Regions from separate parts of the Rhizobium sp. NLR8a genome, predicted to be linked through region 1. Evidence: riboswitches for the same ligand, from Rfam matches in the RefSeq annotation. Region 1 holds a riboswitch; each other region holds the start of a gene.
What was found. Region 1 has a riboswitch for thiamine pyrophosphate ahead of thiC (phosphomethylpyrimidine synthase ThiC). Riboswitches for the same ligand answer to the same signal wherever they lie in the genome.
Positions count from the first base shown of each region.

Region 2: linked by a shared signal. The riboswitch ahead of thiM (hydroxyethylthiazole kinase) and the one ahead of thiC (phosphomethylpyrimidine synthase ThiC) in region 1 are both predicted to bind thiamine pyrophosphate.
Region 3: linked by a shared signal. The riboswitch ahead of thiC (phosphomethylpyrimidine synthase ThiC) and the one ahead of thiC (phosphomethylpyrimidine synthase ThiC) in region 1 are both predicted to bind thiamine pyrophosphate.
Region 4: linked by a shared signal. The riboswitch ahead of HJC04_RS32085 (HMP/thiamine-binding protein) and the one ahead of thiC (phosphomethylpyrimidine synthase ThiC) in region 1 are both predicted to bind thiamine pyrophosphate.

Region 1 covers NZ_JABDWI010000001.1:449,254-456,334, reverse strand. Annotated here, with positions in the region: partial or broken gene HJC04_RS32180 (DUF4158 domain-containing protein) at 1-41, shown strand, start outside; gene HJC04_RS02100 (1-aminocyclopropane-1-carboxylate deaminase) at 57-1,076, opposite strand; gene HJC04_RS02095 (Lrp/AsnC family transcriptional regulator) at 1,220-1,696, shown strand; gene HJC04_RS31550 (hypothetical protein) at 1,851-1,985, opposite strand; partial or broken gene HJC04_RS31545 (thiazole synthase) at 1,982-2,753, opposite strand; gene thiS (sulfur carrier protein ThiS) at 2,757-2,954, opposite strand; gene thiO (glycine oxidase ThiO) at 2,951-3,925, opposite strand; gene thiC (phosphomethylpyrimidine synthase ThiC) at 3,927-5,753, opposite strand; TPP riboswitch at 5,845-5,956, opposite strand; partial or broken gene HJC04_RS02060 (amino acid ABC transporter ATP-binding protein) at 6,385-6,898, opposite strand; partial or broken gene HJC04_RS32175 (IS6 family transposase) at 6,949-7,081, opposite strand, start outside.
Region 2 covers NZ_JABDWI010000002.1:419,138-426,218, forward strand. Annotated here, with positions in the region: gene HJC04_RS05240 (glycoside hydrolase family 3 N-terminal domain-containing protein) at 1-884, opposite strand, end outside; gene HJC04_RS05245 (GNAT family N-acetyltransferase) at 909-1,388, opposite strand; gene thiD (bifunctional hydroxymethylpyrimidine kinase/phosphomethylpyrimidine kinase) at 1,596-2,405, opposite strand; gene thiE (thiamine phosphate synthase) at 2,402-3,037, opposite strand; gene thiM (hydroxyethylthiazole kinase) at 3,034-3,837, opposite strand; TPP riboswitch at 3,888-3,984, opposite strand; gene HJC04_RS05265 (DUF1349 domain-containing protein) at 4,113-4,697, opposite strand; gene HJC04_RS05270 (ABC transporter substrate-binding protein) at 4,926-6,452, shown strand; gene HJC04_RS05275 (ABC transporter permease) at 6,536-7,081, shown strand, end outside.
Region 3 covers NZ_JABDWI010000016.1:52-7,132, forward strand. Annotated here, with positions in the region: gene HJC04_RS26700 (thiazole synthase) at 1-738, opposite strand, end outside; gene thiS (sulfur carrier protein ThiS) at 740-937, opposite strand; gene thiO (glycine oxidase ThiO) at 934-1,920, opposite strand; gene thiC (phosphomethylpyrimidine synthase ThiC) at 1,923-3,755, opposite strand; TPP riboswitch at 3,850-3,981, opposite strand; gene HJC04_RS26720 (SPFH domain-containing protein) at 4,629-6,668, shown strand; gene HJC04_RS26725 (YciI family protein) at 6,716-7,024, opposite strand; gene HJC04_RS26730 (dioxygenase) at 7,021-7,081, opposite strand, start outside.
Region 4 covers NZ_JABDWI010000005.1:18,064-25,144, forward strand. Annotated here, with positions in the region: gene HJC04_RS10535 (NADH-quinone oxidoreductase subunit NuoF) at 1-508, opposite strand, end outside; gene HJC04_RS10540 (formate dehydrogenase subunit gamma) at 505-984, opposite strand; gene HJC04_RS10545 (LysR family transcriptional regulator) at 1,119-2,012, opposite strand; gene HJC04_RS10550 (helix-turn-helix transcriptional regulator) at 2,091-2,429, opposite strand; gene HJC04_RS10555 (SDR family NAD(P)-dependent oxidoreductase) at 2,533-3,303, opposite strand; gene soxR (redox-sensitive transcriptional activator SoxR) at 3,427-3,897, opposite strand; TPP riboswitch at 4,233-4,345, shown strand; partial or broken gene HJC04_RS32085 (HMP/thiamine-binding protein) at 4,336-4,452, shown strand; gene HJC04_RS10565 (ABC transporter permease) at 4,506-5,312, shown strand; gene HJC04_RS10570 (ABC transporter ATP-binding protein) at 5,309-6,121, shown strand; gene HJC04_RS10575 (ABC transporter substrate-binding protein) at 6,191-7,081, shown strand, end outside.

The sequences.
Region 1 (7,081 bases):
TTGCCATTCAGCTATGTTTAACGCGATACCCGGGCCGGTTAACCTGACGGTGCCAATCACCCGTCCTTGTAGTAATAGCTATAGCCGTTGAGCGCCGGGGCGCCGCCGAGATGGGCGTACAGCACCTTCGAGCCCTCGGGGAAGAAGCCCTTGCGTGCGAGATCGATCATCCCCTGCATCGACTTTCCCTCATAGACTGGGTCGGTAATCATCGCCTCGGTGCGCGCCGCGAGCCGGATCGCCTCGTTGGTCTCCTCCGAGGGCACTCCATAGGCGGGATAGGCGTAGTCGGGGTTGATGACGATCTCGTCTTCACGCACCGACCGACCAAGGTTCACGAGTTCCGAGGTCGCATCGACGATCTTCCGCACCTGATCCCGCGTCTGCTGGAGGGTGCCCGAGGCATCGATGCCAATCACCCGGTCGGCCCTGTCTAGTGCGGCAAAGCCGACGATCATTCCGCCCTGGGTTGAACCGGTGACAACGCAGACGATGATATAGTCGAAGATGAAGCCGAGGTCCTTTTCCTGTGCCGCGACTTCCTCGGCGAAGCCGACATAGCCGAGGCCTCCGAACTTGTGTACCGAAGCGCCAGCCGGGATCGCGTAGGGCTTGCCGCCCGCATCCTCTACCGACTGAATCGCATCCTCCCAGCTCTTGCGGATGCCGATGTCGAACCCATCCTCGACCAGCCGGCTGTCGGCGCCCATCAGTTTCGTCATCAGGATATTGCCGACACGGTCATAGACCGCATCGTAGTGCGGTACCCATTTCTCCTGGATGACGACACATTTCATGCCGATCTTCGCCGCAGTCGCAGCCACCATGCGGGTATGATTCGACTGGACCCCACCGATCGACACCAGCGTATCCGCGCCGGAGGCGATCGCGTCGGGCACGATATATTCGAGCTTCCTGAGCTTATTGCCGCCCATGGCGAGGCCGGAATTGCAGTCGTCGCGCTTGGCATAGATGTCGACCTTGCCGCCCAGCGCCGCAGTCAGCCGCGGCAGGTGCTCGATCGGCGTTGGGCCGAAGGTGAGCGGGTAGCGTTCGAACTTTTCCAACAGTGACATCGATCAGGGCCTCCGTGCCGAATTTGTGGTCGAAGGCTAGTAGATATCGTTTGAAAGGTGCTCTCTAATTTTGCTTTAAAAGCTTTCTTTATCGGCGTAATTTTTCGGTGGTAGAATCCACTTCTTCAATAATACGAGGTAAAATGAAAGAGTCTTCCACAGAGGATTTCGATAGGATAGACCTCAAGATTTTGCGCGCCCTGCAATCGGAGGGCCGGCTCAGCAATGCCGATCTCGCCGAGCGCGTGAATGTCAGTGCTGCAACTTGCCACAGGCGAACTCAACGCCTCTTCGAGGAGGGCTACATTACCGGCGTGCGGGCGGAAGTCGCGCCGGGCGCCGTAGGCCTCGGCGCGATGGTCATGGTTGGCGTGGTACTGGATCGCTCCACGCCTGAGAGCTTTGGTGCCTTTGAGGGCGCGGTCATGGAGCTGAAGGAAGTACTGGACTGCAATTTGGTCGCCGGAGATTTCGACTATCTCCTGAAAATCCGCGTCCGCGACATGGCCGATTTCAACAAGCTCCACGGCCAGAAGCTGATCGCCCTCCCAGGCGTGCGCCAGACGCGCACCTTCTTCGTGATGAAGGAAGTCAAGGAGAACGCGAGGTTGCCCTTCTAGCGTCGTCGGCAGCTATTGTGGATGCAGCATCTATTGTCCGGTTCCGCGCAGACAGCGGATGTCAGGCGACTTTTTCTGACATCACCGGCCCCACGCTCTGTGCATCAAACATACGGTCTCACCGTTCACACGATGGAGGCACTCCATGGCGAGGTTATTTGTAGGTCTGCGATAGTTCAGTCTCCCGACGATCCTTGATGCGCAACTGCACCAGCTTGACGCCAAGCGGTACCAGCCGGGCAATCCACTCGGCGCTGTCGACGATCAGGTAGAACGGATCGAGCTTCATGTGAACACCGCCTTTCCGATCACCGGCGTGGAGGGGACGGCCATGTCGCGCGGCTCCAGCACGCCAGCGTCAAAGGCTTGATTGCCGGCGGCGATTGCCGCGGCAAAGGCGGCTGCCATCGCGGCGGGATCTCCGGCGCCGGCAACGGCGGTGTTGAGCAGAACCGCATCGAAACCGAGCTCCATGACCGCATTGCGTGCGACGGCCGACCGATGCCGGCATCGACGATCAGCGACACGTCAGGGAAATGGGCCCGCATTGCTCTGAGCGCTGTCGGATTGAGCGGCCCGGCGGCACTGCCGATCGGAGCGCACCAAGGCATCAGCACCTTGCAGCCGGCCTCCAGCAGTCGTTCGGCCACGACCAGATCGTCGGTCGTGTACGGGAAGACTTCGAAACCTTCGTTGACGAGAATGCGAGCCGCCTCGACGAGGCCGAAGACATCCGGCTGTAGCGTATCATGGTTGCCGATGACCTCGAGCTTGATCCAGTCGGTGGCGAATAGCTCGCGTGCCATCCTTGCGGTCAGCACCGCTTCCCCGACGCTGTGGCAACCTGCAGTGTTGGGAAGGATACGAACGCCGAGTGCGCGGATCATCTCGAAGAAGGCGCCCCCAGTGCGGCGCCAGACATCTCACGACGAAGCGAGACGGTGACTATTTCCGTCGCCGATTGCCTGACAGCCTCGGAGAGGACGGCAGGAGAGGGGTATCGCGCTGTGCCGAGCAGCAGACGGGAGTTTATTTCGGATCCATAAAGCGTCAGCATCCGTCAGCCTCCTTGCATCGGCGACAGGATTTCGATCCTGTCATTGTCGTTGAGCGAACGATTGAACCGGTCTTCGCGATGGACCAGCTCACCGTTGACGGCTGTCGCCAGCCAGTCACCCTCGTATTCCATCAGGACTAAAAGCTCCGACAGCGTCTCAGCCGCGACATCCTGGGCCTCGCCATTAACGATCACTTTCATGAGGCATTGCTTCCCGTGGTATGTTGGTTGAAGACAAGTTCAGCCGCCTCGGCCGCCATGGCTGGCGCGAGCAGAAAGCCGTGGCGGTAGAGGCCGTTGAGCGAGATCACCTTTCCCTGACGGCTTGCGCGTGGAAGATTGTCTGGAAAGGCTGGGCGGATTCCGACACCCGTTTCGATTATGGTTGCATCGGCAAAGGCCGGAAATAGCGTGTATGCAGCGTTGAGGAGTTCCATCAGTGAACGGGCGACAATAGGCCCGTCGAATTCCGTCTCGATCATCGTCGCGCCGACCATGAACAGACCGTCTCCACGCGGGACGATGTAGACGGGGAAACGCGGATGGAGCAGGCGGACCGGCCGGGAGAGATCCACGTCGAAGCTTCTAAGGTAAAGCATTTCGCCGCGGACGCCGCGCAATTCCTTTACCTCGCCGATCTGCGCAGCACCCGTGCAATCGACGACACTGTCGAAGCTCTCCTCATGCGAGCTCTCGCCCACGAAGGTGACCCCCTGAACCGTCAGCTTGGTGCGCAGCAGACACAACACTCGCCGGGGATCGAGGTGGGCTTCGCGGCGAAAGAACAGCCCGTGCCGGAACCGCCCGGCAAGGGAGGGTTCCAGCGCCGCGATCGCCGGCTCTTCCAGCCATTCATAACCCGTCGTGCGGCAGGCAAAGCGTCGCAGTTCACCAAGATCGCGAGCAGAGGCGACCACGAGCGTTCCGTTTCGTCGCACCTCTCCCGGCACCATTGCCTCCCATTTGTCGGCGGCGGTCAGACCGCGCATGAGTACCGCGTCATCAGCACTCTCCCGCTCGCACCAGGGCGCCAACATTCCGCCCGCGAGCCACGAAGCAGCACGCAGGAAACCGTCATATGGATCCAGCACGGTGACCTCGGCATCTCGAGCGTGCAGTTCATGCGCCACCGTCAGGCCGGCAACGCCGGCCCCTTTGACAAGCACACGCATCTCATTCGCTCGTTTGCTGCAGGGTTTCTACCGGAATATAAAGGCCGCCGCCCTCGCGATAACGTGCTGCCATCGCATCCAGACCTTCCTTCTGTGCTTCGGCGCGGATATCGTGCGAGATGCGCATGGAGCAGAATTTCGGGCCGCACATGGAGCAGAAATGCGCGACCTTGTGCGCCTCCTTCGGCAGCGTCTCGTCGTGGAAGCTGCGGGCGGTTTCGGGGTCCAGCGAGAGGTTGAACTGATCCTCCCAGCGGAATTCGAAACGGGCGCGGGAGAGCGCGTCATCGCGCAGTTGTGCGGCCGGATGCCCCTTGGCGAGATCGGCGGCGTGGGCGGCGATCTTGTAGGTGATGACGCCGGTCTTGACGTCGTTGCGATCGGGAAGCCCGAGATGTTCCTTCGGCGTGACGTAGCAGAGCATAGCGGTGCCGAACCAGCCGATCATCGCAGCGCCGATGCCAGAGGTGATGTGGTCGTAGCCGGGTGCGATATCCGTCGTCAGCGGCCCGAGCGTGTAGAAGGGTGCCTCGCCGCAGACTTCGAGCTGCTTGTCCATGTTCTCCTTGATCTTGTGCATCGGCACATGGCCGGGGCCCTCGATCATCACCTGGCAGTCTTTCGCCCATGCGATCTTGGTCAGCTCTCCCAGTGTTTCCAGTTCGGCGAACTGCGCCACATCATTCGCGTCAGCGATCGAGCCGGGGCGCAGGCCATCGCCGAGCGAGAAGGAGACGTCATAGGCACGGCAGATGTCGCAGATATCCTCGAAATGCTCGTAGAGGAAGCTTTCGCGGTGATGATGGAGACACCACTTCGCCATGATCGAACCGCCGCGCGAGACAATGCCGGTGACGCGGTTGACGGTGAGCGGGATATAGTGAAGCCGCACGCCGGCATGGATGGTGAAATAGTCGACGCCCTGTTCGGCCTGTTCGATCAACGTGTCGCGATACACCTCCCAGGTCAGGTTCTCGGCAATGCCCTCGACCTTCTCCAGCGCCTGATAGAGCGGCACGGTACCGATCGGCACCGGCGAATTGCGGATGATCCATTCGCGGATGTTGTGGATGTTGCGGCCGGTGGAGAGATCCATGACGGTATCGGCGCCCCAGCGGGCCGCCCAGACCATCTTCTCAACCTCCTCCGCCATCGATGAGGTGACGGCGGAGTTGCCGATATTGGCGTTGATCTTCACCAGAAAATTGCGGCCGATGATCATCGGTTCGGCTTCCGGATGGTTGATGTTGGCGGGGATGATCGCCCGACCCGCCGCCACTTCCTGCCGGACGAATTCCGCCGTCACATGGTCGGGAATATGGGCGCCGAAGCTCTCGCCGCTGCGGACCATGGCTTCGGCCCTCGCTTTGCGGCCGAGATTTTCGCGGATGGCGATGAACTCCATTTCCGGCGTGATGATACCGGCGCGCGCATAGGCGAACTGGGTGACGGCCTTGCCGTCCTTTGCGCGCAGCGGCTGGCGTAGCGCGGGGAATTCAGGCGTCAGCCTTTCGCCGCTGGCAAAGCCGTTGTCTTCGGGACGGACATGGCGGCCCTGATAGGCCTCGACGTCGCCGCGGGCGAGAACCCAGTCGCGTCGCAGTGAGGGCAGCCCCTGTTCGATACGGATCTCGGCGCCGTCGATCGTATAGGGGCCGGAGGAGTCGTAGACGACAACGGGCGGCTCGCCTGATGTCGGATGCAGGCTGATTTCGCGCATCGGCACGCAAATTTCGGGATGGACGTCCCCCCGAATGTAGATCTTCCTGGATGCCGGCAAGGGGCCGGTGGTGACGGATGGGGTGATATTCTTTGCGGCGATATTCATGGTTTGAGGCTCCAAGTTTTCGATTGGAGACCCAGTCCTCAGCCGGAATGATGAAAAGACGCCGGCACGGATTCGACGCGTGAATCCACTGCTTCGAGCGCTTGCACCGTCCCTACGCCAGTATGAACTGGATCAGGTTCAACGGGTCACTGCGCGCGATAGCAGTATCTCAGCCCCTTGCCGGGACCCCCCTGGTGAATGCAAAAAGGGTAGAGGCTTGCCGAGGGGACTGTCAAGCGACAATCTGCGATGGTGTAGGGTCAGGTTACACACAGGCTATCGTGTGCGGAGCCCGCGATCAAACGACGGACAAGGGCAATCGTCCGGCCGGCACGCTTCCACAAGACAAACACCCTTGTCGCATGCAGTGGCAGCCGATTTACTCCGAGCAGTTCGCCGATTGTACGAGATACCGAAGCGCCAATTAGAAAGCAGGCCCGGAACTGGAAAGTCTAGTACTTTGTCCGTGTAGCTTTGACCAAGGTGTTTTGGCATGTCCTGATTGTATTTTTTACAAACTGAACAGTGTCAGGACCAAAATGGCATGGACGGTTTCGATCAGAAAATCGCAAAGCTGCTGCGCGGGAATGGACGCCGGAGTGTCTCGGATCTTGACGGCCCAGACTTGTCATCAACGCAGGATCCGGCTGAGGAACAATCGGGTGCGCTCGTGCTGGGGGTTGTCGAAGAACTCTGCAGGCGAGTTCTGCTCGACGATCTCGCCCCGGTCCAAGAGGATCACCCGGTTGGCGACCTGGCGGGCAAAGCCATTTTCGTGTGTAACGCCGATCATGGTCATGCCTTCTTCGGCCAGGCCGACCATCGTGTCGAGCACTTCCTTGGTCATTTCCGGATCGAGCACCGAGGTCGGCTCGTCGAATAGCATGACGCGCGGGTTCATGCAGAGCGAGCGGGCGATCGCCACGCGCTGCTGCTGAGTTGGCCCGGATAGTTGTTGGACTGCTCGTGGATCTTGACACGTTTGAGGAGGTGGATGGCGACGTCTTCCGCCTGCTCCTTCGGGGTCTTGGGACCCAGATCGGCGCCAGCGTGCTTTTCCAGGATCGCAGGTGCGGGAAGAGGTTGAAATGCTGGAACACCATGCCGACTTCGCGGCACACCTCATCGATCTTCTTCAGATCGTTGGGGGCCAGGCAAATGTCGAAATCCCGCACCGAGTAGCACAAGATTGCCTCCCGGTGAAAACGACGGCCTCGTAGAGTTGCCACTTGTCACCCAGCCGACCCGCTGAGCGCCGGTGGAACTCGCTGGCAAAGGCCCGCCCGAATTTCTCTGCCCAAAGCAGGACTGTCTGATGCGACAATAAT
Region 2 (7,081 bases), on a different contig from region 1:
GCTGCGGCTTCGCTTTCCCTGACGTCACCGTGGCTGTGGAGGGCGATATCGAAGCCCGCGTCGAGCACTTGGGCGACGCGTTCCGGCAGGGTGCCGGAGAGCGACTGCATGAAGATGCAGTCGGATATCAGCACGCCCTCATAGCCCATCTCCTTGCGGATCAGGTCGTGCATAACAGGCGAGATCGAAGCCGGCAGCTCCGCGTCATAAGCCGAATAGACGACATGGGCGACCATGGCCCAGGGCGTATCCTTCAGCGTGACGAACGGCTTGAAATCGGTGGCGATGAGCGTTTCGCGGCTGGCATCGACCACCGGACGCTCCTTGTGGGAGTCGAGCGTGGCGCGGCCATGGCCGGGAATATGCTTCATGACGGGCATGTTGCCGGTCTCTAGCAGGCCGTCGACCACCTCGCGGCCGAGGGCGGCGATGAAGTCCGGATCGGGGCCGAAGGAGCGGGCGCCGATGACCGCGCTCGTCGTCTCGAAGACGAGGTCGAGAACGGGCGAGCAGCCGCTGGAAAGGCCGAGTTCCGTCATCATCGCGCCCATGGCCTGGGAGGAAAGGCGCAGTGCCTTTTTGCCGAGATCGAGATCGCGCCGCGCCAGTTCGGCGAACTGGCCGAAGCTGTGGAAGAGCGGCCAGGGACCGGCGTCGAGGTGTTGGACGCGCCCGCCTTCCTGGTCGGTGAAGACAGGCGCATCGTCGCGGCCGACGGCTTCGCGAAAGCGCTCGATCAGGCGCCTCGTCTGCTCCGGCTCGCGCTGATTGCGCCGCCCGACGAAAAGGCCGAGCGGGTTGGTGTCGCGAAAGAGCGCGAATTCATAATCCGATATGATGGGATTCGGAAGCCCGACGAAAAGGGCAAGAGGGGTCGAGGACAATTCTGGAACTCCGGTATCAGATGGTCATTTCGGCGCGCTTCTGAGCATGCCTTCGTAAATGCCCTTGTCGGGGGCGGGGATAACGATGGCGCCTGCGGTCCTGGCGTAGAAGTCGACGGGGCCGGCATCGCCGATGAAGGCGTAGGCATGGCCGAGCGTCTTCATTGTCTCAAGGCAGGCGGAAAACAGCGCGAGGCCGATGCCCCTGCCGCGTGCTCCGGAATCGACGCCGGTCGGGCCGAAGAAGCCACGCGCCGTGGTGTCGTAGCAGGCAAAGCCAAGCAACTTGCCGCCTTCGACTGATATCAGGCAGGCGACGGGCTGGCGGGAAAAAGCGACCGAAACCTCGCTCGCCCAATTCTCGCTGAATTGTTCGCGAACCCAGTTGACCACGAGGTGCAGTTCCGCAGGAAGAGCCGGACGGATGGAGGCGCCGACGACGTCAGCCCGCTCTTTCAGTTCGGCGAGCCTGGTGGAATATAAGCTCACAAGCAGGTCCGGCACCCGTCTCTCCTCTGGATGTTCCGTTATTGCGGAATATATCCCCTTTTAATGTCATAGACTTGGCCATCTCAGAAGGCTTGTCAACAGGGATTTTCTTGGACGCGACTGTTCTCGTTGCGGCCTAGACGTGCGGTATGGGTCCAATGCAAAACGGCCCGGAACAAGCCGGGCCGTTTTACATTTGCATCTGTTTGCCGATGCCAGCGCCTATTCGCCCTCTTGCCAGAGCGCGTGGAAATGCTGCACCGGACCGTGGCCGGAGCCGACGCTGAGCTTTCCGGCGGCTGCGACCGCGCCGGCGAGATAGTCCTTGGCAATGGCAACAGCCCCTGGCGTCGAGTCGCCTTTGGCGAGTTCGGCGGCCAGCGCGCTGGACAGCGTGCAGCCGGTGCCGTGGGTATTCTTGGTCGGCACGCGTCGCGCCTCGAACCAGTGCAGGCCGTCGGCAGTGGCAAGCACGTCGGGGCTTTCGTCACCGTCGAGGTGTCCGCCCTTGACCAGCACGGCGGCCGGACCAAGGGCGCGCAGCCGCTCGGCCTGGGCGGCCATCTCGGCCCGGTTTGTCGCGACCGGCTGGTGCAGAAGTGCGGCGGCTTCCGGCAGGTTCGGGGTGAGAAGCGTGGCAAGTGGCAGCAGCCGCCTGGTCAGCACGTCGACCGCTTCAGGTGCGAGCAGGGCGGCGCCCCCCTTGGCGATCATCACCGGGTCGAGAACGACGGGGATGCCACGCCGGTGCGCGAGGGCTGCGGCAACAGCCTCGGCGATGCCGGCATTGGCGATCATGCCGATCTTGACGGCGTCGACGCGCACATCGGCAAAGACGGCATCGACCTGGTCGGCGACGAATTGCGGCGGCACCAGATGCACGCCGCTCACCCCTTGCGTGTTCTGCGCCGTCAGCGCGGTCAGCACCGCCATGCCGTAGACGCCGCGGGCGGAAAAGGCCTTGAGATCGGCCTGGATGCCGGCACCGCCCGAGGGATCGGAGCCGGCGATGGAGAGAACGTTGCGGATCATGGGCGGACCTTTCGGATTTCTGCGGCGATGCGGCGCGTGGCCGCCTCGGGGTCCGGCGTGCCGGCGATGGCTGAGACGACGGCAAGCCCATTGGCGCCTGCGGCAAATACCTCGGCCACGTGGTTCGCCTTGAGGCCGCCGATGGCGACTGACGGCACCGGCGAAGCCTTCACCAGCCTTGCCAGACCGTCAAAGCCGATCGGCTGCTTGTGGTCGGCCTTGGTCGGCGTCGCAAAGACCGGTCCGACGCCGGCATAATCGACGAGACCGGGATCGACGGCGCTAGCAAGCGGCGCGGTCTCGACCGAGAGGCCGAGGATCATCCCGGGGCCGATCATCGTCCGTGCCGTGCGCGCGTCCATGTCTTCCTGGCCGATATGTAGGCCGTCGGCACTTATGGCGATCGCCGCCTCGACATCGTCGTTGACGATGAGCAGGGCGCCGGTTCCCGCAAGCGCTTGTTTCAAGGCTCGGCCGGTCTCGATCATTCTGGTCGTGCCCGCATGTTTGTCGCGCAGTTGCACCATCGTGGCGCCGCCGGCAACGGCAAGGCGCGCGGTCTCGACCATGCCGATCCCGGCGCAGAGTTCGGGGTCGAGGACGAGATAGAGCGAAAGGTCGAAAACCTTCATACGGCCGAAATCCTTGCCCGGGCATCGAGCGTTTCGGCGTCCAGGGCTGACAGCGCATCGAGGAAACGCCAAGCGAAGGAGCCGGGGCCGGCCGCCCCGAGGGCGGCATCCTCGCCCGCGACGGAGAAGGTCGCAAGGGCCGCAACTGTCGCCCCGAACGTATCCTCAGGGGCGGTCGCGGCAAAGGCGCCGATCAGGCAGGTGAGCGAGCAGCCGAGTGCGGTGACCTGCGGCATCAGGACCGATCCGCCTTTGATGCGCACGGCTCTTTCACCATCGGTGACGAAATCGGCCGCACCGGTGACGGCGACCACCGCCCGCTGCCGCTCGGCGAGCCGCCGCGCCGAGCCTTCCGCCTGCTCGACCGGGTCGCGGCTGTCGACGCCCTGGCCGCGGCTCTCTCCGCCGGCAAGGGCGATGATCTCGGAAGCATTGCCGCGGATGATCGTCGGCTTCAGCGCCAGGAGATCGGCGACCGCTCCGCGGCGGAAGGCCGTCGCGTAATGCGCGACCGGATCGAGGACCCATGGTTTGCCGGCTGCGTTGGCGGCCCTCGCCGCCGTCTGCATGCCTTCGATCCATTGCGTCGAAAGCGTGCCGATGTTGATGGTCAATGCATTCGCGATGCCGGCGAATTCGCCGGCTTCTTCAGCGGCGTGCACCATGGCGGGCGAGGCGCCCGACGCAAGCAGAACATTGGCCGCGATGTTCATGGCGACATAATTGGTGATGCACTGGACGAGCGGCGGCTTTTCGCGCATCGCCTTCAGCATGGCTCCCGACGTGATCTTGTTTTGCATGGCGCCCCTTTCAGGCGGGGGCGGGCACGGGGCAATTCGTGCGGGCGAAACCGCGACCCCGAGCGACTCCCTCCGCCGGCATTATCCGGTTCAGGTTCGAAGGGTGCTTCTCAGCCCGTCTGTCGACGGGCGCCCCTGTCTCTCATCGCGCTCTTTTTCGCAGAGAACGGGGCGGATGTCATCTCGAAAATGAGGGTTCGGTACTCTCCTTGCGGCTGCGCTTTAGGCGTGAACGTTGCTGCTCAGGAATGCAATCCCGATCGCATCCTATCCGGCTAACTCAAATCGTGAAGATCCGTCGTAATCGCCGGCCCGATCGAAAACTCCGAAAACCGCACCCTCAACCCGCTGCGCTCCGGCGTGCAGGCCGCCGGCCCGACTTCATAGCGGTCGGCAGCCGGGAAGGGCGCTAGCCGCAGCAGCGGCCAGCGGCTGCCGTCGCGGGAGGCCTGGATGCGCATGGCGCCGCCTGCGACGGTGACGCGGATGTGGAAATCTTCGAGTTCCTCGAAGGGCTGGGACACCGACCAGTCGGATCTGCCGTCGGTGACGACGGCGCTGAGGAAGGCTTCGCCGTCGGTGAATTCGACGCCTGACTTCACCCAGCGTGTTTCGTCGAGGCGCACCATCAGGCCGGCCTGATCGTAGAGGGTGCGGAATTCGCCCTGGATGCGGATCTCGGCGGTGAAGCTGTCACCGGTGGGAAAAGCGAGGAAATGGCCGTTGTCGCGGGTGAAGCCGTAATAGGTTTCGCACCAAAAATCGGTTTTCTCGTCGGTCGTCAGGGTGAGGCTGGTTTCGTCTGCGCGCCAGCTGGCCGGCTCGTTCAGCCACTTTCCTTTGTTGAAATCGATGCTCATCCCGTTCTCCCGTTCTGTTGAAGCCTGACCGCAGGCGACCACCTGACTTTGGCATATCATGCCGCTTTCATGCAGCGCAGACAGCCGCAGATGAAGATGGTGCTTTTTCGGCGTCGCGCTATCCGCGGCTGCATAATCCGTCGCCCGCGCTTGACAGGATCGATCCAGTTCTTATTCTGTTACAAAAAGATGAATTGCATAATAATGGAACTAAACGGGAGCCATCACATGAAAACACTGGTCGCATTCCTGCTCGGTACCGCGCTCGTCGCCCTGCCGTCCGCCCTGCTTGCCCAGGAAAAGGGCGGCGTCATCAATGTCGCGACGATCGGCGAGCCGCCGACGCTCGATCCGATGTCGTCGACGGCTGATCTTGTCGGCATCGTCACCCAGCATATTTTCGAAACGCTCTACACCTTCGACAAGAGTTGGAACGTCACGCCGCTGCTGGCCGAAAGCCTGCCGGAGATCAGCGCCGACGGCAAAACCTATACGATCAAGCTGAGGACCGGCATCAAGTTCCACGACAATACAGACATGACGTCCGAGGATGTTGTCGCCTCGCTTGGCCGCTGGACGAAGATCGCCTCGCGCGGCAAGCAGGTGGCGGGCTTCATCGGCAAGATCGCCGCGACCGATCCTTCGACCGTCACCATCACCCTGAAGCAGCCCTATGCGCCGCTGACCTCGTTGCTCGCCTTCAACAATTCGGCGGCGATCATCATCCCTTCCGAAAAGCAGGACGAACCGATGAAGGAATTCATTGGCACCGGCCCCTATATGCTGAAGGAGCGCAAGGCCGACCAATATATCCAGCTCGTCCGCTTCGACGGCTATAAGTCACGCGAGGGCGACGGCAATGGTTACGGCGGCGCCCGCCATCAATATCTCGATGAAATCCGCTTCGTGCCGGTGCCGGATCCGAACACCCGCGTCGAGGCCGCCATTTCGGGCCAATATGATTATGTCGACTCGATCGCGGTCGAATCCTACGACAAGCTGAAGGCGTCGACTGCCTCGCAGCCGGTCATGCTGAAGCCCTTCGGTTATCCGGTCTTCGTCTTCAATACGAAGGAAGGTGTGGCTGCCAATGTCGAGGTCCGCAAGGCGATCCGCCAAGCGCTCAGCATGGAAGACATGCTGGCGGCAGCCTTCGGCAGCAAGGATTTTTATGCGCTCGACGGCGCCATCTACCCCAAGACCTTTGCCTGGTCGACGGATGCCGGCGTCGAGGGCGCCTATAATGTCGCCGATCCGGAAGGGGCGGCGGCTGCCGCCAAGAAAGCGGGTTACAACGGCGAGCCGATCCGCATCCTGACCAGCCGTCAATACGAGTTCCATTACAAGATGGCGCAGGTCGCCGCCGAATATCTGAAGCTTGCCGGCTTCACCGTCGATATGCAGGTGGTGGACTGGGCGACGCTGACGCAGCGCCGCACCGATCCGAAGCTCTGGGATATCTATATCACCCACAGCCCCTTCCTGCCGGAGCCGGCCCTCATCGGCTCGCTCTCGACCAGTTCGCCGGGCTGGTGGGACACGCCAGCCCGCAAGGCCGCCGTCGATGCCTTCACCTCCGAGGTCGACCCGAAGAAGCGCGTGGCGCTCTGGGCCGATGTTCAGAAGGCGGTTTATACCGACGCGCCCTTCATGAAGATCGGCGATTTCAACGCCGTCTCGGCGAAGTCGGTCAAGCTCGAAGGAGTCGATCCGGCTCCCTGGCCGTATTTCTGGAACGCTTCGATCAAGAAGTGAGCATCACCGCCGGCACCGGTCCTTCGGGACCGGTACCGGTCATCTTTTCTGCCGCATCTGCAAGGGCTTGAAGGCCGGCATTCATGATCCGCTACATCCTCCAGCGCCTGTTCGGCATGATCGTCGTGATGTTTCTCGTCGTCACGATCGTCTTCGTCATCGTGCGTGTGACGCCGGGAGATCCGGCCGCCGTTATGCTCGGGCCGGATGCGACGCCGCAGGATATTGCCGATCTCCGAACCCGGCTCGGCCTCGATCAATCGCTCGGGTTGCAATATGTCTATTATATCGGCCAGTTGCTGAAGGGTGATCTCGGCCAGTCGATCTTCCTGAACATGCCCGTCACATCGGCCCTCATCGACCGGGCCGAGCCGACCTTCTTCCTGACGCTGTTTTCGCTTGCCATTGCCAGCGCCATCGCCCTGCCGATCGGCATCTATGCCGCCTATCGGCGCGGTTCCTTCATTGACCAGGCGGCAACGACGCTCGCCATGTTCGCCGCCAGCATTCCGAGCTTCTGGCTCGGGCTCATTCTCATGCAGTTCTTCGCCGTGCGGTTCAATCTCTTCCCGGTCTCGGGATATGGCGGCCCGGGCTCGACCTTCATCGACCGGATGTATCACCTGACC
Region 3 (7,081 bases), on a different contig from region 1:
TGGGACGGCGACGTCGCGTGGCTCCAGCGGTATGGCCCCATGCGCCAGGCGGCCGGCATCGATGGCAAGCGCGAAGGCCTCGGCAATGCTGGCGGGATCGCCTGCGCCGGCAACGGCGGTGTTGAGAAGGACGGCATCATAACCATATTCCATGACGGTGGCGGCATGAGACGGGCGGCCGATGCCGGCATCGATGATCAGCGGCACATCCGGAAAGTGCGCCCGGAACGATCGCAGCGCCATCGGGTTCAGCGGCCCCTGAGCGGACCCGATCGGCGCGCACCAGGGCATCAGCACGCGGCAGCCGGCTTCCAGCAGCCTTTCCGCGACGACAAGGTCGTCGGTCGTGTAGGGGAAGACCTGAAAGCCCTCGCCAGTGAGGATGCGGGCCGCCTCGACAAGGCCGAAGACGTCAGGCTGCAGCGTATCGTGATGTCCGATGACTTCGAGCTTGATCCAGTCGGTGCGGAAGACGTCGCGCGCCATTTTCGCCGTCAGCACGGCCTCCTGCACGCTGTGGCATCCGGCCGTATTCGGCAGCACGCGCACGCCAAGTTCGCGGATCAGATCGAAAAAGGCGCCGCCCGCTTTGCCGCCGACGGCTTCGCGGCGAAGCGAAACGGTGACGATCTCGGTCTTCGAGCGCTTGACCGCTTCTGCAAGGACAGCTGGAGACGGATAGCGGGCGGTCCCGAGTAGCAGTCGGGAGCGGACTTCAACATCATAAAGTTTCAGCATCTCAGCCTCCTTGCATGGGTGAGAGAATTTCGATGCGGTCGCGTTCGCCGAGCCTGAAATCGGCGCGGTCCTCGCGGTGCACCAGCTCGCCGTTGACTGCGGTTGCCAGCCATTCGCCTTCGTAGTCGAGAGCGAGGAGAAGATCTGCGAGCGTCGCGGCCGCGACCTCCTGTTCCTCACCATTGATGATGAAGGTCATGATGCCCTCCTTTCCGGTTGATTGCCTTCGCCAAGAAGAAGCCGCGCCACCTCGCCTGCCATGGCAGGCGCCAGTAGAAAACCGTGGCGGTAGAGACCATTGACATGGACTGTGCGCCCTTCCTGCGTCACACGCGGCAGATTGTCGGGATAAGCCGGCCGCACGCCTGCGCCGGTTTCCGTCACCCGTGCCTCGCCGAAGGCAGGATTGAGGGTGTAGGCGGCATTCAGCAACTCCATCAGCGAACGCGCGGTGATAGGGCCGGTATCGTCACTTTCGATCATCGTCGCCCCGATCATGAAACGATTTCTTTCGCGCGGCACGATATAGATCGGATGGCGCGGATGCAGCAGGCGAACGGGGCGAGAGAGAGTCACTTCGTTCGTTTCGACGCAGAGCATCTCTCCGCGAACGCCGCGCAAGCCGGGCAGAAGGCCGATCTGAGCAGCCCCGGTGCAGTCGATCACCCGATCGTAATGGGCAAGGTCAGCATCGCCCGTGGTGCCGAATGTGAGACGCATGCGGGCTTCTTCAAGTCCGGCGGCCAGCCCCGCGAGTGCCTGCCGTGGATCGAGATGCGCTTCCTGCGGAAAGAACAATGCCCTGCGGAAGCGGCCGGCGAGATCCGGTTCAAGAGCCGCGATCGCCTGCTCGTCCAGCCATTCCCATCCGCTTGTCCGGCGACAAAAGTGGTCGAGTTCGCCGGCATCGCGCCCGGCCGCCACGACAAGCGTTCCCCGACGATTGATATGGCCGGGTAGTGCTGCCTCCCACCAATCGGCGGCAAGACGGCCGAGCGCCAGGACCGGCTCCTCCGCGCTTTCCCTTTCGCACCATGGGGCCAGCATGCCGCCGGCAAAGCCGGAAGCGCCTGCACCGATCCGGTCGGCTTGATCAGCGACGCTGACCCGGAAACCATGTCGATAGAGCTGCCAGGCAACGGTGAGGCCGGCAACGCCGGCCCCCTTGACGAGAATATGCATCGTCATTCTCCGGCAGGCGTTTTCGCGGCCTCGGCGACCGGCATGTAGAGATCGCCGCCATCACGATACCTGGCAGCCATCGCTTCCAGTCCTTCTTTCTGAGCTTCGGCGCGAATGTCGTGGGAAATGCGCATGGAACAGAATTTCGGGCCGCACATCGAACAGAAATGCGCTACCTTGTGCGCCTCTTTCGGCAGGGTCTCGTCATGGAAGGAACGCGCCGTATCCGGGTCGAGCGAGAGGTTGAACTGGTCTTCCCAGCGAAATTCGAAGCGCGCCCGCGACAGTGCATCGTCACGGATGCGGGCGGCCGGATGGCCCTTGGCAAGGTCGGCGGCATGCGCGGCAATCTTGTAGGTGATGACACCGGTCTTGACGTCGCTGCGGTCGGGCAGGCCCAGATGCTCCTTCGGCGTGACGTAGCAGAGCATCGCCGTTCCGAACCAGCCGATCATTGCGGCTCCGATGCCGGAGGTGATGTGATCGTAGCCGGGGGCGATATCGGTCGTCAGCGGTCCGAGCGTATAGAAGGGAGCCTCGCCGCAGACCTTGAGCTGCTTGTCCATATTCTCCTTGATCTTGTGCATCGGCACGTGGCCGGGGCCTTCGATCATCACCTGGCAATCCCTGGCCCAGGCGATCTTGGTCAGTTCGCCGAGGGTTTCAAGCTCGGCAAATTGCGCGGCGTCGTTGGCATCGGCGATCGAGCCGGGGCGAAGACCATCTCCAAGCGAGAAGGATACGTCATAGGCGCGGCAGATGTCGCAGATTTCCTCGAAATGCTCATAGAGGAAGCTCTCCTTGTGGTGATGCAGACACCACTTGGCCATGATCGAACCGCCGCGTGAGACGATGCCGGTGACACGATTGACGGTGAGCGGGATATAGGCAAGCCGCACGCCCGCATGAATGGTGAAATAATCGACCCCCTGCTCGGCCTGTTCAATCAGCGTATCGCGATAGACTTCCCACGTGAGATCCTCGGCTATGCCGTTCACCTTTTCCAGCGCCTGGTAGAGCGGCACCGTTCCGATCGGAACCGGCGAATTGCGGATGATCCATTCCCGGATGTTGTGAATGTTGCGGCCGGTGGAAAGGTCCATGACCGTGTCGGCACCCCAGCGGATTGCCCAGACCATCTTCTCCACCTCTTCCGCCATCGACGAGGTAACGGCCGAGTTGCCGATATTGGCGTTGATCTTCACCAGGAAATTCCGGCCGATGATCATCGGTTCGGCCTCCGGATGGTTGATGTTGGCTGGAATGATCGCCCGGCCGGCTGCCACTTCCTGCCGCACGAATTCGGCCGTCACGAAATCGGGAACGTCAGCGCCAAAGCTCTCGCCGTCGCGAGCGAGCGTCTCCTTCGTGGCCTGCCGGCCAAGGTTTTCGCGGATGGCGATGAACTCCATTTCCGGCGTGACGATGCCGGCACGCGCATAGGCGAGCTGGGTGACGGCGCGGCCGGCCTTTGCCTTCAGCGGCGTGCTGCGAAGGGGGAATTCCGGCGTCAGCCGTTCGCCTGTGGCAAAACCATTGTCTTCAGGCTTCACCACACGGCCTTCATAGGCTTCGACGTCGCCCCGCGCCCTGATCCAGCTCTCGCGCAAACGCGGGAGCCCGGCGTCGATCGAGACCGTATGTGTCGGGTCGGTATAGGGGCCGGAGGAGTCATAGACCGTTACCGGCGGTTCGCCCGAGGTCGGGTGAAGGCTGATTTCGCGCATCGGCACGCGCAGATCCGGATAGAGCGTTCCGGGCTTGGCGATCTTGGTCGAGCCCGGAAGCGGGCCGGTGGTGACGACCGGAGTAAGCTTGGGTGCAACAATATTCATGGGTGAGGCTCCAAGGTTTGACGTTTGGAGACCCAGTTCCAGAGTTGGAATGATGAAAAGACGCCTCAAGCAACAAAGCGAAATCCGCCCGACAGCCGCAGCGTCCGCACCGTCCCTACGCCAGTATGAACTGGATCAGGTTCAACGGGTCACTGCGCCACAACAGGCAAAGCCGTATTGTTCAGCAGAATCTCAGCCCCTTGCCGGGACACCCCTGGTGAATGCTCGGCATCAAAGACCGGAGTGGCCCTGATGTCAAGCCGACCCTCACGCGTTCTCATCCGCCGGCTTTGAGTCCGCGGCAGACATCATTCCGCGTCCTCACGCGAGCTACGGCTCTCGCCAAAGGACTACCGTCAGCCGATCTCGGAAACTTGCGGCTTAGATAAGCGGGGATCGGTGTATCGACCCGACTGTACAAGAAATGCGCCACACCAACAGCAGACAAGACGTGGATAGCGAGCGTGCCTGACCTTGCAGAGGGCCTGCCAACGCAATTTTCCAGACCCCGGCTCAACGGCCCGGTATGTAAGTCAAGCGGCAATATTTATTCAGCTGAATTGAATGTTCGAAATAGCAAAATCACTGGAAGTACTTATCCGATTTCAGCATTGAATATCTTTACACCGATAGCTGTTGTCCTTACTTCCTCTATCGTTATGTCTAGCAAGGCAACACCGATGTGAGACCACTCACGACCCGCCGTCCCCCAGCGGGACTCGCGGTCATTCTCCCTGACAATCAGCAGCCTTAAGCGTTCGACAGGTTCTTAGCGCGTCGAGCAAAAAGGCGCGCCATTTCCCCGTCATATCAACCAACGCCAACCGGGCGGTCATCGGGTGGACGAACCCGTGCGCCTATGCGAGAGAAAAGATGGAAACCCTCCAATACCTTAGCCCGATGGGATGGAAGGCGATCGAAATCGCTGTGACCCTCATCATACTGGCCATGCTGTTCCGGTGGAGCGGAGTAATCCGCTATATCCCCAACGACAGGCTCGGCATCCTCGAAAAGCTGTGGAGCTTTCGCGGCTCCGTCGACAATGGCTTCATCGCGCTCTATGGCGAGGCCGGCTTTCAGCCGGATGTCGTGCGCGGCGGTCTGCATTTCTTCATGCCGTTCCAGTATTCGATGCATCGCGCCAACCTCGTGACCATTCCGCAGGGCCAGATCGGCTATGTCTTCGCCCGTGACGGCGAGCCGTTGCCGCCGACCCAGACGCTGGCCTCGAATATCGATGCCGATGATTTTCAGGATGTGCGCAGCTTTCTCACCAAGGGCGGCCAGAAGGGGCCGCAACGCAAGATCCTGCGCGAAGGCACATATGCCATCAATCTCGCGCAGTTCATCGTGTTGACCGCGCAATCAACTTATGCAGTCAACCTGAACGCGTCGGAACAAAGACTGTTTTCCGACATGTCCACTTTGATCACTGAGCGGAATGGCTTCGAGCCCGTCCTCATCCACGACGCCGAGGACCTGATCGGGATCGTCACCATCCATGACGGTCCGGCGCTGCCGGATGGCGAGATCATCGCGCCGACCGTTGCCAACAACCCGAAGGATCCGAACTTCCACAATAATTTCCAGGATCCGGAGAAGTTTCTCAATGCCGGCGGTTATCGCGGCCGGCAATTGCAGGTGCTTGCCGACGGCAGCTATTTCCTCAACCGCATCTTCGCGACCGTCGAACTCGTGGAAAAGACGATCATCGACGTCGGCACGGTGGGTGTCGTCGTCTCCTATACCGGCCGGCGAAGCGCGGATATTTCAGGTCAGTCTTATCGCCACGGCGAACTGGTCGAGACGGGCGCACGCGGTGTCTGGTCGACGCCGCTTCTGCCGGGCAAATATGCGTTCAACACCTATGCCGGCAATATCATCATCGTGCCGACCACAAACTTCGTGCTCAAATGGACGAAGGAACAGTTCGGCGAGCACCGGCTGGACGAAAACCTTTCAGAAGTGTCGCTGATCACCAGGGATGCGTTCGAACCGGTGCTGCCACTCTCGGTCGTCGTGCATATCGACTATATGAAGGCGCCGCTCGTCGTGCAGCGTTTCGGGGACATCAAACGGCTGGTCGAACAGACACTCGATCCGATGGTCTCGGCCTACTTCAAGAATATCGCTCAGACCAAGACCTTGATCGAACTGCTGCAGGAACGCAGCGAAATCCAGCGCAGATCCGGTGACGAAATGCGGGAGAAGTTTTCGTCGTATAGCCTCGAGCTGCAGGAGGTGCTGATCGGTACGCCTCGCGCCAGTAATGGCCAGAACAGCATCGAGCAGATCCTCATCCAGCTGCGCGAACGCCAGATCGCCGTCGAGAAGGTCGAGACTTATAAGTTGCAGGAAGCGGCGGCGATCCAGGAGCGCACATTGCGCGAGAAAGAAGCACTGGCCGAACAGCAGGCCAAGATCACGACGTCGGCGCTCACCATCGAGATCAGCGAGAACGAAGGCAAGGCGCAGCTCGCCCGCACCCGCCAGCAGGCCGAAACCATTCAGGTCACCGCCAAGGCAGAGGCCGAGAAGGTGCGCCTGGCCGGCCTCGGCGAAGCCGACCGGATCAAGGCGATCGCACTTGCAGATGCCGAGCGTATCAAGGCGACCGGCCTTGCCGATGCCCAGAAGGTACGCGCCGTCGGTCTGGCGGAAGCCGAGGCGACCGAGAAGAAGGTCGCGGCCTTCGGCGGTCCGGACTATCAGCTCCACTCGCAGGTGCTGATGCGCTTTGCCGAAGCGATCGAAAACGGCAAGCTGCCGCTCGTGCCGCAGATCCAGGTCGCCGGTGCCGGCGGCGACAAGGGCGGCGCCAACGGCCTGGTGGAAATGATGCTGTCGATGCTGGTCGCCGATCGGCTTGGACGACAGGGTGCCCCGGCTGTGGTGCCAGCGCCGGCCGAATAACATTGATTGTGGATGGGCCGGTCATGCCGGCCCATTTTTCTTCCTGCCTAAAACGCCGGTCGGAAACTCTCGCGCAGAATTCCGAAAGTGGGCCGCCATTCGAATAGATCGACGCTCGTGTACACGCCGGAGCCAACGAAGGGATCTCCCGCGCTGAACGCCTCGAACTCGGCCAGCGTTTCGACTTCCGCAATTACGACGGCGGTAGAAGCCCTGCCCTCGGCCGGCGGTGCAGACGGGCCGGAAAGCATGATGCGGATCGTCGCGCCGCGCAGATAGGCCTTGTGTTCCTCGATCAATCGGGAACGTTCGGCCGCCTTGCCGGGGTCGCATACGGCATAGCGGACAACGATCATTGTTTATTCCAGATCGGCGTCAGCACGAAATCGAAATCGGAGCGCCAGACCGTCGGA
Region 4 (7,081 bases), on a different contig from region 1:
CATCGAGAACCGTCTTCCACTTGATGCCCGTGGGAAAACCGGCACCGCCGCGTCCGCGCAGGCCGGAATCCGTGACTTCCTTGACGATTTCGACAGGCGTCATCAAAACGGCGCGGCGAAGGCCGGCAAGGCCGCCATGCGCCTCATAATCGCCAAGCGAAAGCGGGTCGGTGATGCCACAGCGGGCGAAGGTCAGGCGGGTCTGTTCCTTCAGGAAGGGGAGGTCTTCAACCCCCCCGAGACAGAGCGGGTGGCCGCCGCCGTTCATCATTCCGGCGTCAAACAGAGCAGGCACATCCCTTGCCTTCACCGGCCCGTAGCCGATGCGCCTGCCGGCGGCCTCGACCTCGACCAGCGGTTCCAGCCAGAACATTCCGCGCGAGCCGTTGCGCACGATCTCTGCATCGAAGCCGCGGGCGGCGATCTCCTGGGCAATCGCCTTTGCCACCTTTTCGGCCCCGAGCGCCAGCGCAGCGGCATCGCGCGGAACATAGATCTTGACTGTCATCGACGTGCCTCCGCAACGAGTTCCGCCACCAGCTGATCGTCGAGCCGGCCATAAACCTCGCCGTCGAGCATCGCCGACGGGGCGCAGGCACAAAGGCCGAGACAGTAGACCGGCTCCAGCGTCACGGCGCCGTCGAGCGTCGTCTGATGAAAATCGATGCCCAGCAGCGCCTTGACGCGTTCAGCCAACGCATCGCCGCCCGTCGACTGACAGGCCTCGGCGCGACAGAGCTTCAGCACGTGGCGGCCGGCGGGATGGTCGCGATAATCGTGATAGAATGTCATCACCCCGTGCACTTCGGCGCGCGAGAGGTTCAATTCCTCCGCAATCACAGGCAGGGCTTCCTGCGGCACATAACCGAATTCTCGCTGAACCTCGTGCAGAATGGGAAGCAGCGGTCCCTCAAGGAAGCGCAGGTCGGCGACGATGGTCCGTGTACGCGCTGCGATATCGCCTCCGGCGATATGAATGGTCATCAGGCAGCCCTCCCGGCGGCTTGCTCGTTTCGGGATGGCAGGCCTCCCCAGCCGAGCGCCATCGTGCAGACAACATCTCAGGGAAGCCGATGACGATCAATAAAGCTATCTCGTGGAATGATAGGTTTTTTCTATCAAAGCTCCTCATCCCGCACGAGCACTCTCGCTTCGTGCAATAGGGCCGAAACGAGCGGGGTGAAGGGCTCGCGATAAGGCGCGACAAGACCGACCAGATGATGCGCCTCAGGCTCGACGATCGGAATCATCCGGATTTCCACGGGAAAACCAAAGGATTTCGCGACGTTGCGCGGCATGATGCTCGCCCAGCGACCGGTCCTGACATGCGAGAACAGCACGATCATCGAATTGGATTCGAGCGTCGGATGCACCGTGGCGCCGGCTTCCGTCAGATGCCGGTTGATGATGCGGCGGTTCTGCATGTCAGCTGTCAATAGACAAAGCCGAAGATCGCCGACTTCCCGCCAAGTCACGTTGTCGCGATCGGAAAGCGGGCTGCCTGCGGCCGTGATCAGATTGTAGCGCTCGGCATAGAGGGGCACGGTCGTAACGCGGCCAAGCGGTTCATTTTCGAGGTAGGTGATGCCGGCCTCGATTTCGAGATTTTCCAGCATGCTCAGCACCTGCAGCGAGTTCCGCGAGACGATCGAGAAGGTCACTCCGGGATGTCGTTCCTGAAAGGGCGTAGTGATGCGCGAAAGCATGGCGAGCGCGGTCGGAATGGCAGCGAGGCGGATGTGGCCGGAAAGACCACGGCGGGCGGCGCGCATTTCCTCGCGCATGGTGCGGGCGTCGCCGACGATGCGCCGCGCCCATTCAAGCACCCGCTGCCCCTCCGGCGTCAGCCCTTGAAAACGCGAGCCGCGCTGCACCAGCATGACACCAAGCTGGTCTTCAAGCTGCCGGATGGCGGCCGAAAGTGTCGGTTGCGAGATCCCGCACTCCTCGGCGGCGCGGCCGAAATGCTTTTCGTTGGCAAGGGCGATGAAAAATTCCAGCTTGTCGATCATCCGGTCTCCCGATCCGGCGCGAAATCATCCGGATCAGCCTATCTTCGACGCAGCAACCGTGCTCCGCAAGGGCGGGTGCTAATTGTTTTCTGCAGGAAAAAGATCGAACAGCGATTCGAGGAAGGCAAGCACGCTCGTATTGCCGATACGGTAATAGACGAGCCTGCCCTGACGGCGCGTATTGACAAGGCCTTCGAGCCTCAAACGCGCGAGCTGCTGCGAGACCATCGCCTGCTGAATGCCGAGGATATTTTCGATTTCACCCACCGTCCGCTCCTCGGTCGCGAGTATGCAAAGAATTAGAAGTCGGGTCTGGTGCGCCAGCGCCTTCAGCAGATCGCTCGCCTCACGAGCGTTTCCAGCGAGTTTGTGCAATTCCTGACCGGACATTCCCGGCTCGGGCTTGGGCAATGGCATTCGACATCTCGGAAGGGAAGCGAAAAGGCAGATCAGCCCAATAGCATATTCGCACACGCGAATTTGCCAAAAGTGATCAAATGTCAAAAAAGGTCTAACTAAATCAGCAGATAAGCTGGCCGCCATTGATCTCGAGGACCTGGCCGGTAATGTATCCGGAGAGGGAGGGTGCCGCCAGGAACAGATAGGCCGGAGCGCAATCCTCCGCTGTGCCCAGCCGCTGCAAGGGAATAGACTTTCTCGTCTGCTCCAGCTTTTCGCGGGAAGAATAGCGCTCATGGAAATCCGTCTCGATCGTTCCGGGCGAGACACAATTGACGCGGATGCCATCCGGCGCAAGCTCGCGGGCAAGCGCCTTGGAATAGGTTGAAATGAAGGCTTTCGAGGCGGAATAGATCGAAGAACCGGGGCTGCCGCCGGTCAGCGCGGAAATTGAAACGGTGTTGACGATGGCAGCGCCTTCCGCCGCCTTCAATGCCGGTAGCAACGCACGCGTCAGCGCCACCACCGACGTCTGGTTCAAACGCACGATCGCCTCATAATCTGCGTCGGTCAGTGTGGCAGCCGGAAAACGGCCGAGCATGGTGCCGGCGTTATTGACGAGCACATGCACCTTGTCGAAGAAGGCGAGCGCATTTTCGGCAAATTGCGCAGCGCCGCCAACGGCGGTGAAATCGGCGTGCAGCAACAGCGCCCGTCTTTCGGATTCAGCCGTCAGCAGAAAATCCGGCAGCTCGCGTCCCGGTTTGCGCCCGATATGGACGATCACCTTTGCGCCGCAGTCCAAGAACTGCCGGGCCACTTCGAGGCCGATGCCCCGCCCGGCGCCGGTCACGATGACATTGCGATTCTCGAATAGTCTCGGATGGAACACGAAGCCGTCCTCCTCGCGGACAATGCCGCCTGTTGCGCCATTCGCCCTTAACATATGAGCGCGCCGGCCGAAAGAAAGGCGGCATCATCTTTCCGCCAGAGGCTAGAGCTTTTCCCTGAAAGCTCATATGTCGATTTCGGTCTCCAGCAGCCGTGCGCCTGGCCCCTCCTCGCCGAGCCGATCGAAGGGATTGCGCAACGGACAGCTTTCGATCGACAGGCAGCCGCAGCCGATGCAGCCGGTCAGGCGGTCTCGCAGCAGGCTCAGCCGCCTGATTCGCGCGTCGAGTTCATCCTTCCAGCGCGCCGACAGCGTCTGCCAGTCGGCAACCGTCGGCGTGCGTCCCTGCGGCAGGGAGGCAAATGCCGTCTGGATTTCCGAAAGCGGTATGCCAACACGTTGCGCCACCTTGATGATGCCGAGCCGGCGAAGCACATCGCGTCCGTATCGCCGCTGATTGCCGCGCGTGCGGATACTCGAAATCAGCCCCTTGGCTTCGTAGAAATGCAGTGCCGAGACGGCAAGACCACTGCGTTGCGCCACTTCGCCGACTGTCAGAAGCCTGCCGAGCGGCGTCGCAGAAATCCTATTCATCGCCCATTGACCTCAATATTAGTTGAGGTTTTATAACCCCTGCTCCCCCGGCCGTAAAGCGCGAGGGCGCAGGAAGGAGCGACAGCGAGATCATCCGGTCGATACGAAGCTGAAATGATGGCATCGGCGCTTGTCCGCCCTGGTACCGATCGCCCCTGCCGATATAGCCGCCCGAGAGGCGAGCGCTCGGGTTCCGTTCCCGGCAGGTACGGAACCTCGGAAAACACCCGGACAGGACCTCGTCCGGGTGTTTTTTCATCTGCGCCCCGTCCCGGCCGGCCGGACGGGTTTGTAATTTTGCGGTTGCGGCAACAAAACCCCGATGATAGTTTTCGCCGAATGACAGGGGAGCTCTGTATCGCCGGGGCTGAGATGCGAGGCGCAAGCCTCCGGACCCTTCTAAGCTGATCTGGGTAATGCCAGCGGAGCGAGGTCCAAATGTGTTCCGGCGCGCAAGTGTCACTCTACCCGACGTCCGGCAATTCCGCCGGCATCCCTCTCGATGCCGTCAAGGCAACCGCCCCCAATCGCGGTAGGCTGCGCATCGAGACCGATGTCCTCGACAGGTTTGCGCTAACGGCCAGACGAAAGCCTGAAATCGAACGCCGATGACATCGCCACGACCATCGGATTCGCGCCTTGCGACGCTCTGTCTCGCCGTGTACCGGGCAATGCCCGCCTTGCTCGCAGGCTTTGCCTTTCTGGCGGCATGGGAACTCTATGTGGATCTTTCCGGCATCAAACCGTCCATTCTGCCGGCGCCTTCGCGTATTCTTATCCAGGGCTGGCTGAACCGAGAGGGGCTGATATCAAACACCTGGCCGACGCTCGGCGCGACACTCGGCGGCTTCGCCCTGTCGCTCGCCTTCGCCTTCGCCTCTTCGATCCTGATGGATTTCATGCCCTTCATGCGTCGGGCACTGCTGCCGATCTTCATCGCCAGCCAGACTCTGCCGCTGGTGGCGATCGCACCCCTCGTCGTTCTCTGGTTCGGTTTCGGCCTTTTGCCGAAGATATTGCTGGTGGCGCTCGTCACTTTCTTTCCGCTGCTCGTTGCCCTGCTTCAGGGTTATGAGGCGACCGATCGCGACATCGCCGAGCTCTTGAATTCGATGAAGGCGAGTCGCTGGCGCATTTTCCGCCTGGCGCGGCTTCCCTCGTCGCTGCCCTATTTCTTCGCCGGCCTTCGAATTTCGATCACCTATGCCGTCGTCGGCGCGATCTTTGCCGAATATGCCGGCGCTGCAAGCGGCCTCGGCATTTATATCCTCAACGCCAAGAACAATTTCCGTCCCGATCTCGTGCTCGCCGCCGTGATCGTCAGCGCTGTGTTGACGCTCTGCCTCTTCGCGCTGACGGTGGTTATCCAGCGTTTCGTCATGCCCTGGCAGCCATCCAAGGAACGGCGCCGATGACCGGTCAGATGCTTGAGCTGCGCAACATCTCGAAGTCCTTCGACGGCATGAAGGTCCTGGACGACATTTCGCTCGCGGTCGCAAACGGCGAGTTCGTCTCGATCGTTGGCCCATCCGGCTCGGGAAAATCGACCGTGCTGAGACTGCTGACTCAGGCGCTGCGGCCGGATTCCGGCAACATGCTTTTCAACGGTGCGGCGCTGGAACAGACGCCGCATTCCTTTGCCTTCATGCCGCAACGCGATGCGCTGATGCCCTGGCGCCGGATCATCGACAATGCCGTGCTCGGCCTGGAAGTGAGGGGCATGAATCGGCGGGCCGCCCGCGCCGCTGTCGCGCCCCTCTTCGAGCGGTTTGGCCTGGCCGGCTTCGAGCATCACTACCCCGCCTCTCTTTCCGGCGGCATGCGCCAGCGTGCTGCACTGCTGCGCACCGTCATCCAGAAGCAGGACATGCTGCTGCTCGACGAGCCCTTCGGCGCGCTCGATGCGCTGACTCGCATCCAGATCCAGGAGTGGCTGCAAGACATGTGGACCGAACATCGCTGGACGGCGCTGCTGATCACCCACGATGTTCGCGAGGCCGTTTTCCTCTCCGACCGGATCTACGTGCTGTCTGCCCGCCCGGCCCGCGTCATCCGCGAATTCCGCGTTTCCCTGCCCCGCCCGAGAAGCATCGCTGATCTCGGTTCGCCCGCGGCCCAGGCAATCGAGACTGAAATCCTGCAAACCCTGCTTCATCCGCAAGAACAGGATGATTTCAGGCCGGTCGGCCTGCAATCTGAATCCTGTTCCAATTTAAAGAGTTAGAGCACGATGTCGTCCGAAAACCGCTCACACTTTTCGGGATCCTGCTCTAATAGACCTGAGGAGGTCACCATGCTGCTTCTCACCCGTCGACAGACGATCCTCGCCGCTATCGCAACAAGCCTCGCCGGCCGCGCCGCCTTCGCTCAATCGGCGCCCGCAAAGGTTCGTATCGCGCTCGACTGGACGCCCAACACCAACCACATCGGCATCTATGTCGCCAAGGCGAAAGGCTTCTACACGGCCGCCGGCCTCGATGTTGAGATTCTGCCCTTTACCGACACCAGCGCCGGCACGCTGGTGTCGAACGGGGTCGCCGACTTCGGCATCAGCAGCGAGATCGAGGCTCTCACGCAGCGCGCTGGCGGCGGTGACGTGAAGATGGTCTACGGCGTCGTCCAGACGGAAACCGCACGCCTGATCTTCAAGGGCGGGCGCGACGACATCAAGAGTCCCAGAGATCTCGACGGCAAGACCTATGGCGGCTTCGGCGGCACCTGGGAAAGCGCGCTGGTCTCAGCGATGATCCGCAATGACGGCGGCAAGGGCGACGTCAAGACCGTCACCCTTGGCACCTCCGCCTATGAGGCGCTGGACAATGGCTCGATTGACTTCACGCTGGAGATCTACACCTGGGAAGGCATCGCCGCCGAGCTGGAGAAGCGGAAGATCAGCCGCTTCCACTATTCCGATTACGGCATTCCCGACGAGCAGACGACGGTCATCGTTTCCAGCGACGCCTATCTCTCGGCCAGTCGAGAACACGCCCGCGCCTTCATCCAGGCCACACGTCAAGGCTATGTCTACTCCATCGACCATCCCGACGAAGCCTGCGAACTGCTGATATCGGGAAGCAACGGCGCACTGATGAACACGGAACTGGTAAAGGCTTCCCAGAAGGCATTGATCGAAGGCCATTTCCTGAGATCCGAGGCCGGCGTGATCGGCACCCTTGACCCGGCA